Regions from separate parts of the Actinomadura monticuli genome, predicted to be linked through region 2. Evidence: riboswitches for the same ligand, from Rfam matches in the RefSeq annotation. Region 2 holds a riboswitch; the other holds the start of a gene.
What was found. A riboswitch is a leader RNA that binds a small molecule or an ion and turns the genes downstream of it on or off. The one in region 2 is predicted to bind cyclic di-AMP.
Positions count from the first base shown of each region.

Region 1: linked by a shared signal. The riboswitch ahead of SM611_RS24170 (CHAP domain-containing protein) and the one ahead of SM611_RS20390 (C40 family peptidase) in region 2 are both predicted to bind cyclic di-AMP.

Region 1 is NZ_JAXCEI010000011.1:17,163-25,038, reverse strand. Features, by position in the region: gene SM611_RS24180 (NYN domain-containing protein) at 85-1,332, shown strand; gene SM611_RS24175 (C40 family peptidase) at 1,521-2,576, shown strand; cyclic di-AMP (ydaO/yuaA leader) riboswitch at 3,075-3,269, shown strand; cyclic di-AMP (ydaO/yuaA leader) riboswitch at 3,422-3,560, shown strand; gene SM611_RS24170 (CHAP domain-containing protein) at 3,572-4,405, shown strand; gene SM611_RS24165 (hypothetical protein) at 4,445-5,758, shown strand; gene SM611_RS24160 (M48 family metallopeptidase) at 5,755-7,161, shown strand; gene SM611_RS24155 (L,D-transpeptidase) at 7,171-7,876, opposite strand, start outside.
Region 2 is NZ_JAXCEI010000008.1:304,854-312,729, forward strand. Features, by position in the region: gene SM611_RS20360 (hypothetical protein) at 1-13, shown strand, start outside; gene SM611_RS20365 (C40 family peptidase) at 10-1,068, shown strand; gene SM611_RS20370 (MarR family winged helix-turn-helix transcriptional regulator) at 1,078-1,602, opposite strand; gene SM611_RS20375 (amidohydrolase family protein) at 1,664-2,935, shown strand; gene SM611_RS20380 (Mut7-C RNAse domain-containing protein) at 2,965-3,750, shown strand; gene SM611_RS20385 ((deoxy)nucleoside triphosphate pyrophosphohydrolase) at 3,778-4,158, shown strand; gene SM611_RS20390 (C40 family peptidase) at 4,431-5,453, opposite strand; cyclic di-AMP (ydaO/yuaA leader) riboswitch at 5,461-5,610, opposite strand; gene typA (translational GTPase TypA) at 5,823-7,676, shown strand; gene SM611_RS20400 (FHA domain-containing protein) at 7,748-7,876, opposite strand, start outside.

The DNA of each region.
Region 1 (7,876 bases), on a different contig from region 2:
AGCGGCCCCGAAGCGACCCCCGGCTGCGCGGAGTCCGGAGAACGGCTGGGCAGGCCCCTCCCCGAGCCGGTCCGGCAGTCGGTGGTGGAGGCCGCCGCCGACCTGATCGGGGCGCTGCCCGCCGACGAGGTCCCCGCTCCGCTGCGCCGGTTCGCGCGGTTCGAGCGCCGCAAGCGCGCCAAGCTCGCGGGGCAGCACATCGCGGCGGTGCTGGAGAAGGACCCCGGCTTCCGGGGCCGGGTCGCCGGGCCGCTGCGCGAGACGCAGGCCGACCTGGTGGAGGCGGTCGAGGACGGCCGGGTGCCGCCCGCCGCCGACCCGGTGCGCGTCGCGGTGCTGGCCTACCTGCTGCGGCCCGCGGGCTGGACGGACCTGGTGGAGTCCGCGCGCGCCGAGCTGGAGCGCTCCGCGAGCGTGTCGGAGGAGGAGGCCGCCGGGCGCCGCGTCGCCGCGCTGGAGGAGGAACTGGCCGCCGCCCGCGCCGCGCGCTCCGCCGAGCTGGACAAGCTGCGCGCGGAGCTGCGCGAGACCAAGGCCGAGGTCGCCGAGCTGCGCCGCAAGCTGCACGACGCGCGCACCCGGTTCCGGGCCGCGGAGGAGCGGGCGGGCGCGGTCGCGGCCGAGACCGAGCGTGCGCTGGCCGCCGCCCGCGAGTCGACCGCCGCGTCCGAGAAGGAGCTGCGCAAGCTGCGCGCCCGCGCCGCCCAGGCGGAGGCGGCCGCGGAGGCCGCCAAGCGGGCCGCGCGGGAGGGGCGCAACGTCGACGACGTCCGGCTGCGGATGCTGCTCGACACGCTCGGCGACGCGGCGCAGGGCATCCGCCGCGAGCTGGCGCTGCCCTCCACCATCGGCCGCCCGGCCGACCTGGTCGGCGGCCACGCGCACCGCCCGCTGCCCGGCCGGGCCGTGTCCGACGGCGACCCGCAGCTGCTCGACCGGCTGCTGACGCTGCCGCATGTGCACCTCATCGTGGACGGCTACAACGTCACGAAGACCGGGTACGGGGAGCTGCCGCTGTCGGACCAGCGCAGCCGGCTGGTGTCCGGGCTCGGCGGGCTGGCGGCGCAGACCCGCGCCGAGGTGACCTGCGTGTTCGACGGGGCGGAGCTGGACGCCCCGGTCGCGATCGCCGCGCCGCGCGGCGTCCGGGTGCGGTTCAGCGCCCCGGGCCAGACCGCGGACGAGATGATCGTCGAGCTGGTGCGGGCCGAGCCGCCGGGCCGTCCCGTGGTGGTGGTGTCCTCGGACCGCGAGGTCGCCGACGGCGCCCGCCGCGCCGACGCCCGGCCCTGCCCGTCCGCGCTGCTGCTGCGCCGGCTCGGCCGCTCCTGAGCCGGCGCCGCGTTTAAGGCCGCGATAAGGCCCCGATAAGGGACGCCTCGCACTCCGTGATCGGAATGTCACGAAAAAGCGACAATGATCGCCGATGTCAATCAAAGAGCGACGAATCGGTTGTGGCGGTTGTCGGCCATCGCTAGTGTCGTCCGCTGACGTCGTGGACGAGAGGGGCGAGACCGACCGTGGCCAAAGATCTCATCGGGGCACCAGCGCGAAGGCGTGACCGGAGAGGCGGCTCGGCGAGCAGAGGCGCGTCCCGCCGCCTGGCGGCCGTCGCCTGCCTGAGCCTGACCGCCTCCCTCGCGTCCGCTCCGGTGGTGGCGCACGCCGAGCCCAAGCCGACCAGGGCGCAGGCCCAGAAGAAGCTCGACAAGCTCAACGAGCTGATGGACCAAGAGGTCGAGAAGTACAACCAGAACAAGGAGAAGCTCAAGGTCGCCAAGAAGAAGTTCACGGCGGCGACCAAGGCGAGCAAGCAGGAGCAGGCCGCCTTCGAGGAGCAGCGCTCCAAGATCGCCCAGATGGCGGCCACCGCCTACAAGAACGGCGACTCCGCCGACGTCACGGGCTTCGTCGGCAGCAAGGACCCGCAGGCGATCCTCGACCAGGCGGCCGTCTTCTCCCACCTGTCGCACGAGCGCAGCTCCCAGCTCACCCAGTTCCTGGCGACCGCGCAGCGGCTCCGCCGCGAGCAGGCGCAGGCCAAGACGGCCTACGACGAGGTGAAGCAGAAGCAGGAAGAGCTCGCGCAGAAGAAGAAGGAACTCGACAAGCAGGTCCAGAAGCAGAAGGCGCTGGTGCGGCGGCTCGGCGGCGGCACGTCCTCCGGCGGCGGCAGCGGGTCCTCGGGCGGCACCGGGGGCACCTACACCGGCCCGGCCAGCGGCTCGGCCCGCAAGGCGCTCGACTTCGCCTACGCCCAGCTCGGCAAGCCGTACCAGTACGGCGCCGAGGGCCCGGGCTCCTACGACTGCTCCGGCCTCACCATGAAGGCGTGGGCCGCCGCGGGCGTCAACATCACCCGCACGACCAACTCGCAGTACGCCGCCACGAAGCGGGTGGCCAAGAGCAACCTGCAGCCGGGCGACCTGGTGTTCTTCAACAGCCTCGGCCACGTCGGCATGTACGTGGGCGGCGGCAAGATGATCCACGCTCCCAGCACCGGCAAGAACGTCCAGATCGTCAGCATCACCTCGGGCTACTACCTGAACGGCTACTACGGCTCCGGACGCCCCTGACACACCGCCCCGCGCCGCGCCGCGGGGCCTCGCTTCGACAACGGACCAGGGTTGACCTGGTCCGTTGTTGATTTTGGGGGGTTTGCCTTCTGTTGGGGCTTTGGTACCTTTGCACCACCCCGGCGCCCTCCAGGCGCTGCGGCCCCGCGGCGCCCACCAGGCGCCACGGCCCCACGCGGCGCATCCAGCCGCCGCGTATCCGGCGGCGCGAGCCACGCGCCGCTCCCCCCGGGCGGCACGACCCACGCGTCGCCCCACGGCGCCGACGGCGCCGCACCGTTCGCAGCAACCGGCCTGCACGCAGGCCGTGGCCGTCCCGGCCCACCGTGCGCACGCCAGCAGCGTGCATGGCGCTGAGCGCGCTGCCACGGCGGTCCTCCGGGTCAGGCCCCCGGACGCTCCCCCGGATCGGGGCCGGCGTCCGTCCACAACATCAGCGCCGCTCTTTCGCACGCGGGAGACAGGTCCCGCGCCGGGCCCCATCTCGCCCCCAGGATCGCAGCGGCAGCGCCGAATCCGCCGAAGCGCGGAACCGGGGACCCACACCGCCGGAGTCCGGGACACCTCCCGGACGGGCATTCCGGCACCCGGGGTGAATCGGCGCGTCTCTCCCCCCTCTGGTGAGAGCCGCCGTAGGGCTACTTCCACGCCCGAACCCGTCAGCTAACCCGGTAGGCGTCTGGGAGAAACGAAGGAGTGAGTTCCGCAGCGTTCCCTGGGCGTGGCCGCCCCATGCGGCCACGCCCTGAGAACCCCTGCGCTCCGCGGGCGCCCCCGCCCGCCGGAGCATCCCATCCGAACCGGCGTGCCCGCCCGGGTACGTCACCGCCGAGTCCGCGGACCGGCGCGCACACGCGCCGGACGCGGAGCCGGGGACCCATCGCGTCCTTTTCCACGGGGTGAATCGGCCTGCCCGCAGGCCGTAGGGCGGCTTCCACGCCCGAACCCGTCAGCTAACCCGGTAGGCGGCATGGAAGTCGAGGAGAGATCCCCCCGTGCCAGGAGCACACCGCAAGCAGACCCCGGTCAGTCCCGAGAAGCCCTCGGGCAGGCACCGCAAGCCGAGATCCCTGTCCCTCACGTGGCGGACGACCGGCGGCGTGATCGTCGGCGCCGCCGTGCTCGGCACCGCCGCGGCCACCGCGCAGGCGGCCGTCCTGCCGTTCGGTTCCGCCCCGGCGACGGCCACGGCCGCCGGCGTCACCCCCGGCAAGAAGAAGGACGGGGGCCCGCCGAAGAAGGCGTCCGAGGCGGCGCCCGAGAAGAGGGAGGGCGGACGGCAGGCCGAGCCGAAGGCCGCCGAGCCGAAGGCCGCCGCACCCGAGAAGCCCGGCAAGCCGCGGCCCACCGCCGCCGAGGTGATCAAGATCGCCAGGTCCCAGGTGGGCGTGGAGGAGGACGGCGGCGGCGAGACGAAGTTCCAGAAGTGGTACATGACCACCGCCCGCGCCAAGGAGACCGTCGCTCGCGACGGCGGCTCCGTCAGCGGCTACAGCGACGCCCAGTGGTGCGACATGTTCGTCTCCTGGGTCGGCGAGCAGGTCGGCTTCAGCGACCAGATCGGCAGCGACGCCTGGACGGTCGAGCACGCGCGCTGGTTCCAGTCGCACGGCCGCTGGGGCACGGAGCCGAAGCCCGGCGCGATCGTCTTCTACGCCTGGAGCGGCAGCAAGGCGGTCGACGACATCCGGCACGTCGGCATGGTGATCGAGAAGATCGACGACGACACCATCGAGGCCGTCGAGGGCAACACCGGCAACGCCGTCAAGATCAAGGAGCGCTCGACCGGCGACGTCGTCGGCTACGGCTACCCCGACTACAGGTCGTGACGGCGCCCCGGGCCGCGCGGGCTGCATAGGATCGCGAGCGTGGAGGACGGCCCCCCGGACCAAGGCGAGCACGGCGACCCCGGCCACGGGGATCCCGAGCAGGGCCCCGTCACGCGGCGCAGGGTTCTCGCCCTGGGCGCGGGCGGGGCCGCCGCGCTGCTCGCGGGCGGCGCCGGGCTCCTCGGCGCCCGGTCCGGCGGCGGGGCGCCGCAGGTCCGCGCGGCCCCGGACGGCCGCGCCGAGGCGGCCGGGCCGTTCCGTCCCGACGACGCCGCCGCCGTTCTCGCCAACCGGACGCGGGCCGTGCGGGACGGCGACCGCATCGCCTTCCTCGCCACCGTGGGCGACGCGCCCAGGGCGTTCCAGGACGTCCAGTCCCGCATGTACGACAACCTCCGCAAGCTGCCTCTGGAGGGCTGGCAGGAGCGTGTCTCCGGCACGCAGTCCGTGGAGGCGGACGGCGCGGTGGTCCGCGTGGAGGTCCGCTTCAAGCTGCGGGGCTTCGACAAGGGGTACGTGGCCCGCACCCGCTACCTCACCCTCGCCCCCGGTTCCGGCACCTGGCGGATCGTCGGGGATGGGACGTCCCACGGCCTCACCGACGACGCCGGCATCTGGGACGGCGGCCCGCTGTCCGTCGTGGAGGGCCGCGCGAGCCTCGTCATCGGCGACAGCACGGGCCTGGAGGGCATCGCCACGCGGCTGGACGCCGCCGTGCCGGTCGTCACCGGCGTCGTGGGCCGGGGGTGGGCGCAGCGGGTCGTGGCGCTCGTCCCGGCCGACGCGCGGCTCGCGTCCGCGCTGGCGGGCCCCGGCCAGAGCCTGGACGAGATCGCCGCCCTCGCCACCGTCGCGCCGTCGGCGGGCGGGGGCCGCGGCGAGGACCGCGTCATCGTCTCCCCCGGCACGTTCGGCCGCCTCAACGCCCTCGGCCGCGACGTCGTCCTGACGCACGAGCTGACGCACGTGGCGACCGGGGGCGCCCGCGACCGGCGGACCCCGCTGTGGCTCATCGAGGGCTTCGCCGACTACGTCGGCTACCGGCGCGTCAGGATCGGCGCCCGGTCGGCGGCGGGCGAGCTGCGCCGCGAGGTCGCGGCGGGGCGGCTCCCGGCCGCGCTGCCGGCGGCCGCCGACTTCGCGGGCGGCTCCCCCCGGCTCTCCCAGGCGTACCAGGAGGCCTGGCTCGCCTGCCGGATGGTCGCCGACCGCTACGGTGAGGCGACGCTCGTGCGGCTGTACCGGGCCGCCGGGCGCGTCCCCGAGGCGGCCGCGCTGGGCGACGTGCTCGGCCTCACCCGGGACCGCTTCACCGCCGTGTGGCGCGACTATGTGAAGAGGGAACTCTCTTGAGTGAGCGAAGCGAGCCGGGGGGCGCGGAGGGCCGTCCCCCCACGGACGACACGAGAGGGACGCGGCGGGCTCGTGTCGCCGCCGGGGTCGCCGCCGCCGTGCTGTTCGCCGGGGTCGGCGCCGTGCTCGCGCTGACCACCCCGTGGAACCCGCTGCCCGGACACGTCCCCGGCGGGCACGTACGGGCCGATCCCGCGCTCGACTTCTCCCCGGCCGAGATCGCCCGCTCCAGGGCGTTCGACTCGGCGGTCAACCCGCCCGCGTACGCGGGGCTGCTGGCGGGCCTGGCGGTGATCCTCGTCCTCGGCCTCACCCCGCTCGGAGCGCGCCTCATCGCGCGGGTCACGGCCCGCACCCGCCGCCGCCCGCTCCGCGTCGTCCTCGCCGTGCTGGCGCTCACCACGGTGCTCCGCCTCGCCGGGCTCCCGTTCGACGTCTGGAGCGAGTCGGTCCTGCGGCGGTACGGGCTGTCGACGCAGAGCTGGCCGGCGTGGCTCGTCGACCAGCTGAAGTCGCTCGGCGTCACCTGGGTCCTCTACGCGATCGCGCTGCTGCTCCTGTACGCCCTCATGCGCCGCTTCCCCCGCTACTGGTGGACGGGCGCCGCCGCCGGCGGGTTCGTCCTGGTCGTCCTCGTGTCGTTCATCTACCCGGTCGCGGTGGAGCCGGTGTTCAACAAGTTCCACTCGCTGGAGCAGGGCCGGCTGCGCAGCGACCTCCTCGCGATGGCGGAGCGGGACGGGGTGCCCGTCAAGGACGTCCTCGTCGCCGACGCCTCCCGCCGGACGACCGCGCTGAACGCCTACGTGTCCGGGTTCGGCTCCACGCGCCGGATCGTCCTGTACGACACGCTGCTGAAGTCGCCGCGCCCGCAGATCGAGTCGATCGTCGGGCACGAGCTGGGCCACGCCAAGCGCGACGACGTCCTGTGGGGCACGCTGGTGGGCGCGCTGGGCATCGCCGGGGCGCTGTGCCTGCTGTACCTCCTGATGACCTCACCGCGCCTGCTGCGGCGCGCGGGAGCCGATCCGGACGGCGGCCCGGACGAGGCGCCCGGGGAGCCCGGCCCGGGCGGCGGGCGCGGGGCGGCGGACCCGCGCACCATCGCGCTGCTGCTCGCGCTCGTGACCGCCGGGACGCAGCTCGCCGCGCCCGTCCAGAACCTCGTCAGCCGGCGCATCGAGGCCCGGGCGGACGCGCACGCGCTGAACCTCACCCGTGACCCGGCGACATTCGTGTCGATGCAGCACGCGCTGTCGGTGCGCAACATCTCCGATCTGAGCCCCGACGCCCTGGAGTACCTCCTGTGGATGTCGCATCCGTCGGGGCCCGACCGGATCGCGATGGCGCGCGACTGGGCCCGCATGAACGGCGCGCCGGTCCCGCCGCCGCCGCGCCGGTGAGCCGGGGCGTCAGTTCCCTTCCGCGCCCTGCTCCGCCGGCGCCTTCGGCTGTCCGCCCGGCCGGGCGGACAGCGTCGCCGCGTCCGCGTGCGGCGCCGTCGTCACCGGCTTCTTGAGGGCGCCGCCCTTCACCCAGTCGTCCCAGCCGAGCTGCCAGAAGCCCCAGCCGTTGTCGGGCTCCAGCTCGCGGCTGGTGCCCGTCACCCGCACCGGGTCGCCCCGGTAGCTGAGCTTGTAGAACCACTTCGCGTTGGACGGGCTGATGTTGATGCAGCCGTGGCTGACGTTCTCGTGCCCCTGGCTGCCGACGGACCACGGCGCGCTGTGGACGTACTCGCCGCTGTTGGAGATCCGCACGGACTTGTACACGGTCAGGCTGTAGCCGCCGGCGCCTCCGGGGGCGATGCCCATCCAGTCCGACGTCATGACGGTGGGGTCCTCCTTGCCCATCGTCAGATGGACCCCGTTGGTCGTGGTGTACATGCGGGCGCCGCCCTTGCCCATGCTGGTCGGGATGGTGCGGGCCTTCTTGCCGTTCACCATCACGACCATCTTGTGGTTGTCCTCGCCCGCCGTCGACACGTGCGAGTCACCGATCTTGAAGTCGACGGCGTAGTCCTTCCCGCCGTACACCTCCCCGCCGGTGCGCACGCCGCTGAGGTGCGCCTGGAACCGCACGTTCGCGTGGGCGGGCCAGTACTGCCTCGTCCGGAAC
Region 2 (7,876 bases):
TGACACCGGATGACCCCGCGCCGGTTGCTGCTCGCGGGCGGCCTTGGCGTCGCCGCGGTGATGTTCGTCGCGCTGGTGTTCGTCCCGATCCTGTTCGGCGCGAGCCAGTTCATGTTCGGCGGCGGGGTCGGCGGCGGGGGCTGCGTGGACGTCGCGGGCGCCGACGCCCAGCCCGCGGCGGCGGACGACGCGAAGGCCGTCCCGGAGAACTATCTGAAGCTTTACCAGGAGGCGGGCAAGAAGTACGGCATCCCGTGGAACGTGCTGGCCGGCGTCGGCAAGGTGGAGACCGACCACGGCCGGTCGACGCTGCCGGGCGTCGGCAGCGGGGAGAACTACGCGGGCGCCGGCGGTCCGATGCAGTTCCTGGCGGCGACGTTCAAGGCGTTCGGCGTCGACGGGAACAAGGACGGCAAGAAGGACCGCTACGACCCGGCCGACGCGATCCCCTCGGCGGCCGCCTACCTCAAGCACAACGGCGCCCCGCAGCGGATGAAGACCGCGATCTTCCAGTACAACCACTCGTCGGACTACGTGGACCTCGTCCTCGACTGGGCGAAGCGCTACGTCGGCGGTGACTTCAAGGTCGTCCAGGCGAACGGCGTCAACTGCGAGGACAACGAGCTGCCCGCCAACGTCGGCGCCCTCGTCCAGCAGATCATCCAGTTCGCGCTGGCGCAGCGCGGCAAGCCGTACGTGTTCGGCGCGAACGGCCCGGACGCGTGGGACTGCTCCAGTCTCATCCAGGCCGCCTACCGGCAGGTGGGGCTGAACCTGCCGCGCACGACGTTCGAGCAGTGGCCGTTCGGCGTGAAGGTCGGCAAGGGCAGGGAGCAGCCGGGCGACCTGGTGTTCTTCAACTCCGGGCCGGGGACGTCGGCGGGCAGTCCCGGGCATGTCGGAATGGTCATCGGCAGGGGCAAGATGATCGTGGCGAGCTGCTCGACGTGCGTGCCCGCGATCGGCGTGAAGACCTACAAGCGGTCCGACTGGGTGGGCGTGACCCGTCCGCTCGCGCGCCCCGACTTCAAGGAGAAGGTCGGCGAGCTGGCCGTCCGGCAGCCCTGATCCGCGCGGTCAGCGGAACCGCCGGTCGCCGACGGACAGCAGGAGGACGCGGAGCGCGTCGGCGGCGTCCCGGACGTCCGCCTCCGGGACGCGGCCCAGGACCTCCTCGTGTGCGGCGCCGGCCGCGCGCAGGGCCTGCTCGGTGATCCGCAGCCCCTCCGCGGTCAGCTGGACGAACCGGCTGCGGGCGTCGCCGGCGTTGGCCTCGCGCTCGATATGGCCCGCCTTCTGGAGGCGCTGCAGGACGTTGCTCGTCCCGCCGGAGGTGAGGAACGCCGACCGGGTCAGCTCGCTCGGCCGCAGCCGGTACGGCTCGCCCTCGCGGCGCAGGACGGTCAGTACCTCCAACTCGGCGTAGGTGAGGCCGAGTTCGGCGAGCGCGGGCCGCATCGCCTGCTGGACGAGCATGGCGATGCGCCCGGCCCGTTTGCCGACCTCCAGCATCGCGACGAGCGGCTCGGACAGCCCGTCCCGCCGCCACGTCCCGGCCACGGCGTCGATGTCGTCCCGGCGCTCCCCATGGTCTGCCTGCACGCACCGAGGATACTCACTCAGCATATTGCTTTCTAAAAAGCTTTTCCCTAACCTTTGTGGAATGACATCTTCACTGCTCCTCCGGAACGGCACCGTCATCGACACCGACCCGGTCCCGACCGTGCTTGCCGGCGCCGACGTGCTCGTCGAGGACGGCCGTATCGCCGCGGTCGGCCCCGGCCTGCCCGCACCCGCGGACGCCGAGGTGGTCGACGCGACCGGACGCATCGTCATGCCGGGCTTCGTCGACACCCACCGGCACACCTGGCAGGCCGGGATCCGCGCGATCCTGACCGACGCGACCCTCCCCGCCTACCTGGAACGCGTCCTCGGCGAGCTGGCGCCCCGCTACCGCCCGGACGACGTGTACACCGGCACCCTCGCCGGCGCGCTCGAATGCCTCGACTCCGGCATCACGACACTGGTCGACTGGTCGCACATCCAGCTGAGCCCCGGCCACACGGACGCGAGCATCGAGGCGCTCCGCGCGTCCGGCATCAGGGCGGTGTTCGGCTACTGCCACGGCGGTGATGGCGACCTCGAAGCCGAGACCCGCCGCGTCCACCGCGAGTACTTCGGCGCCCCCGCCGGCACGCTCAGCATGGCGATGGCGGCGCTCGGCCCGGAGATCGCGCGCGAGGACCGCGTGCTCGCCGAGTGGCGCCTGGCCCGCGACCTCGGGCTTCCGGTCACCGTCCACATGGGCGGGCACGGACCGGAGAGCGCCGCACGCGGCCTCGCCTTCCTCGCCGGCAACGGGCTGATGGAGCATCCGACGACCTACGTGCACGCCAACCACTACACCGACGAGGCGCTCAAGCGGATCGCCGCCGCGGGCGGGACGGTGTCCGTCGCGCCGACGATCGAGGCCGCCCTGGACATCGGCCCGCCGCCCACCGGACGGGCCCGGAACGCGGGCGTCCCCACGGGCCTCGGCGCCGACACGGTCGCGAGCGGCCCCGGCGACATGTTCTCCATCATGCGGGCCGCCTACCTCCTGGAACGCGGACGCCCGAACCTCTCGTTCGGCACGGCCGACGTCCTGCGGACGGCCACGATCGAGGGCGCCGAGGCCGCCGGGCTCGCGGACGTCACCGGATCGCTGACGCCCGGCAAGCAGGCGGACCTGCTGGTCCTGCGCACCGGCACCCTCGGCGTCGCGGCGGCCCACGACCCGATCGCGGCCGTGGTCCTGTCCGCGGACACTCGCAACGTCGACACCGTCCTCGTCGGCGGCCGCGTGGTCAAGCGCGGGGGAGAGCTTCTGGAGCGGGACGTCCCGTCGCTCCTGGACTCGCTCTCCGCGTCCGCCGCACGGCTGGCCGGACGATAATTGCTCGGGGAACGCCGGCGACGCGTGGCATGCTGATCGGCGTGGAGCCCGAGATAAGCATCCGCGTCGCCGGCGAGCTGCTGATGTTCCTGCCCGCCGCGCGGCGCGTGGCCGTGAACCGGGTGCCCTTTGACGGGACGTCGACGCTGGGGCACCTCGTCGAGTCGCTCGGCGTGCCCCTGCCCGAGGCGGGCCCGATGACGATCGGCGGCGCGGCGGCCGACCCGTCCACCCGGCCGGAGGCGGGCGACGAGGTGCACGTGGCGGCGGTGCCGCGCCCGCAGCCCGTGCCGCTGGAGCCGGGCCAGGCCGCGCCGAGCTTCCTGCTGGACGTGCACCTCGGCACCCTCGCACGGCGGATGCGCCTCCTCGGCCTCGACACCGCCTACCACAACGACATGGACGACCCGGCGCTGGTCGTCCAGGCCAACGCCGAGCGCCGCGTCCTGCTCACCCAGGACCGCGGCCTCCTGCGCCGCCGCGCGCTGTGGTTCGGCGCCTACGTCCGCGGTTCCCGCGCGGACGACCAGCTCCGCGACCTCCTCGACCGCTTCGCGCCCGTCCTCCGCCCGTGGACGCGCTGCACCGCCTGCAACGGAACCCTCGTCCCCGTCGATAAGCACGAGGTCGAAGGCGCCCTGCGGGACGGGACGCGCCGCACCTACGACATCTACGGACGCTGCGCCGACTGCGGCCAGGTCTACTGGCGCGGCGCGCACGGCGACCGGCTGGAGGAGATCGTCAGGGAGTCGACGCGGCTGGTCGCGTCCGTCCGGGGCGACGGGCACCCCAGGGCCGCCGTATCCGAGACATAGCGAGAGGGGCTGGTTGCGATCGATCCGATGGTGGTGGTGGGCGCGGCGATCGTCTCGGACGGCCGGCTGCTGAGCGCGCAGCGCGCGGAGCCGCCGCACATGGCGGGCGGCTGGGAGCTGCCGGGGGGCAAGGTCGACCCCGGCGAACCGGACGAGGACGCCCTGGTCCGCGAGTGCCACGAGGAACTGGCGATCAAGGTCCGCCTGATCCGCCGCGTCGGCGGCGACTGGCCGCTGAGCGAGCGCGCCCTGCTCCGCGTCTGGACCGCCGAGATCACCGAGGGGGAACCCCGGCCCCTCGAACACCTTGCACTCCGCTGGCTCACCCCCCAAGAGCTCTACGACGTCGACTGGCTCCCCGGCGACCGCCCCGTCATAGCCGCCCTGGCCCAGGGCGACTACATCTAGCCCTCACCGCACCCCGCACAGACCGAGGCCATGACGTCCTTGAGCCCAGCCATCGCCGACCTCCACGTTGCGATCGCGTCCGAAGGCAGGTTCAAGCGAAGCGAGAACCTGATCGCGCAGCGAGCCGCAAGGCGAGCCGGAGCGATGCAGCGATCGCCGCCTCGCCCGTGGAAGGGAGGGCGCTCCAGCGCCCGACCGCCGAGGGCGAGGCAAATGAGCTCGAGGGCTTCCTGCCGCGCCGCAGGAAGCCCCCGACATCTGTGGGGGAGCGGTCAGGTGATGCGGTTGGCGCCCGCGAAGTCGGAACGGTCCGACAGCCGGGAGATCTTCACCACATCGCCGGTCTGCGGGGCGTGCAGATACTTGCCGTCGCTGAGGTAGATGCCCATGTGGTGGAGGTTGCTGCCGAAGTAGACGAGGTCGCCGGAGCGAAGTTGGCCGCGGGAGACCTTCGTGCCGAGCTGGTACAGGTCGCCGGTGTAGTGCGGCAGCCCGGACTTGCCGACCTGGGCGTAGGCCCAGACGACGAGGCCGGAGCAGTCGAAGCTGCCCGGACCGGCGGCGCCCCACACGTAGGGGGAGCCGAGCTTGCCGTACGCCTTGCGGGCCATCTTGGCGGGCAGGTCGGAGCCCTTGATGGTCGCGGTGAGGCCGGTGCGCGGGTCGCTGGCGCTCGTGGTGGACAGCTTGTCGAGGCGCTTCATCACCTCGGTGACCTTCGACTTCGCCTCGGCGCGCGCCTTCTTGGCGCCCTCCCAGGCCTTCTTGACCTGCGCGGTCTTGGCCCCGGCGTCGCGTTCGGCGGCCTCGGCCTGATCGATCTGCCGCTGCAGGGCCTTGACGGCGTGCGCCTGGTTCTCGACGAGGTAGGCGCTGTCGGACAGCCCGTCCGGGGAGCCGCTCGCGCCGAAGATCGCGTCGGGGGCGCCGGCCATGTAGTTCGCCGCGGCCATCCGGCCGAGCTGCTCGCGGGCGGGGGCGGCCTGGTTCCGCAGGGTCTGGGCCGTCCTGGCGGCGTCCCGCTGGGCCTTCTGCGCGGCCTTCAGGTCGACGCGGGCCTTGTTGAACTTCTCCGTGAGGATCTCGGCCTCTTCGTTGAGCGCGTTGAGGCTCTTGCGCAGGCCCTTCTCCGTCGTCGGAGTGGGGCTCGGCGCCGCCTCGGGCGCGGCGGCCAGCCGGAACGGGGGCGCGGCGTGGGCGGCGACGGGCGCGGTGGCGCCGAGGCCGATCAGGAGCAGGGCGGCCGCGGTGGCGGCGGGCGTGACGCGCCGCCGCCGGTGGGGGTCCGGTGCCAAGCCGGTGTTCTCCTCTCCTCGCGCGCCTACCGGGTTAGCTGACGGGTTCGGGCCAGGAGTCGCCCTACGGCGCGCGCCCTGCGGCGTGTGCCGATTCACCCCGATTGCGTGGGTCCCCGGTTCTCCCTGGAGACGGGAGATTCGGCGTTCCGGCCGCAGTCCCGGGGGGTGGGACTCCGCACGACCGGATCTCGGGCAGATTACAAAGGATGGGCAAAGTTGGCGAATCGGGGCCGGAGTGACGCCCGTGAAGGCCGTGCCGCAAGGGGGTGGACGCGCGGGGGATGGGCGGCGCACGGCGGCGCGTAGAATGGAGTGCTGCCGCGTATCTGCGGCGACTCTCCTGAAACCTCACGCAAGGTAACCCGCATGCCCATCTCCACGCGCGACGACCTCCGGAACGTCGCGATCGTCGCCCACGTCGACCACGGCAAGACGACGCTGGTCGACGCCATGCTCTGGCAGTCCGGGGCCTTCCGCGAGAACCAGGACGTCGACGACCGGGTCATGGACTCCAACGACCTGGAGCGCGAGAAGGGCATCACCATTCTCGCGAAGAACACGGCCGTCAAGCACAACGGGCTGACGATCAACATCATCGACACCCCGGGCCACGCCGACTTCGGCGGCGAGGTCGAGCGCGGGCTGTCCATGGTCGACGGCGTCGTCCTGCTGGTGGACGCCAGCGAGGGCCCGCTCCCGCAGACCCGGTTCGTGCTGCGCAAGGCGCTCGCCGCGCGGCTGCCGGTGATCCTGGTCGTGAACAAGACCGACCGTCCCGACGCCCGCATCGACGAGGTCGTGGACGAGACCTACGAGCTGTTCATGGACCTCGACGCCGACGAGGACCAGATCGACTTCCCGATCGTGTACGCGTCGGGCCGGGCCGGGCGCGCCTCGCTGAACAAGCCCGCCGACGGCGCCATGCCGGACAGCGAGGACCTGGAGCCGCTCTTCTCGGTGATCACCGAGACGATCCCGGCGCCGTCCTACGACCCGGACGCGCCGCTGCAGGCGCACGTGACGAACCTGGACGCCTCCAGCTACCTCGGCCGGATCGCGCTGTGCCGCGTCCACGCCGGGACGATCAAGAAGGGCCAGCAGGTCGCCTGGTGCCGGCACGACGGCAGCATCGAGCGGGTGAAGATCACCGAGCTGCTGATGACCGATGCGCTCGCCCGCAAGCCCGCCGAGGCGGCGGGGCCGGGCGACATCATCGCGATCGCCGGCATCCCCGAGATCATGATCGGCGACACGATCGCCGACGCCGACGACCCGCGCCCGCTGCCGCTGATCACCGTGGACGAGCCCGCGATCTCGATGACGATCGGCACCAACACCGGGCCGATGGCCGGCCGCGAGAAGGGCACCAAGGTCACCGCCCGCATGGTCAAGGACCGCATCGACCGCGAGCTGGTCGGCAACGTGTCGATCAGGGTGCTGCCGACCGAGCGGCCGGACTCCTGGGAGGTGCAGGGCCGCGGCGAGCTGGCCCTCGCGATCCTCGTCGAGAACATGCGCCGCGAGGGCTATGAGCTGACCGTCGGCAAGCCGCAGGTCGTCACCCGCGAGATCGACGGCAAGCGGCACGAGCCGGTCGAGCGGCTCACCGTCGACATCCCCGAGGAGCACCTGGGCGCGGTCACGCAGCTGATGGCGGTCCGCAAGGGCCGCATGGAGCACATGACGAACCACGGCACCGGCTGGGTCCGGATGGAGTTCCTCGTCCCGGCGCGCGGCCTGATCGGGTTCCGCACCGAGTTCATGACCGAGACGCGCGGCACCGGCATGGCGCACCACGTCTTCGAGGACTACGAGCCCTGGTTCGGCGAGCTGCGCACCCGTCCGTCCGGCTCCCTGGTCGCCGACCGCTCCGGCGCCGCGACCGCGTACGCGATCACCAACCTGCAGGAGCGCGGCACGTTCTTCGTCGGGCCGACCACCGAGGTGTACGAGGGCATGATCGTCGGTGAGAACTCCCGCTCCGACGACATGGACGTCAACATCACCAAGGAGAAGAAACTCACGAACATGCGCTCGTCCACCGGCGACGAGCTGGAGCGGCTCACCCCGCCGCGCATCCTCTCGCTGGAGGAGGCGCTGGAGTTCTGCCGCGAGGACGAGTGCGTCGAGGTGACCCCGGCGAACGTCCGCATCCGCAAGGTCGTGCTGGACGCCAAGGAGCGCGAGCGCATGCGCGCCCGCACCAAGCGCGCCGGCTAAGGCCGCCAGGCGCAGCGTAAAGGGCGGCCCCGGGGTTCTCGGAACCCCGGGGCCGCCCTTCTACGTACCGGTCACTTCAGCTGGACGGTCCCGGTCACGTCGGCGGCCAGGCGGAGCTGGTCGCCGTCGCGGAGGGGGGCCTCCACGCCGCGGGGGAGGCGTTCGCCGTTGACGAACGTCCCGTTGGTGGAGCCCTCGTC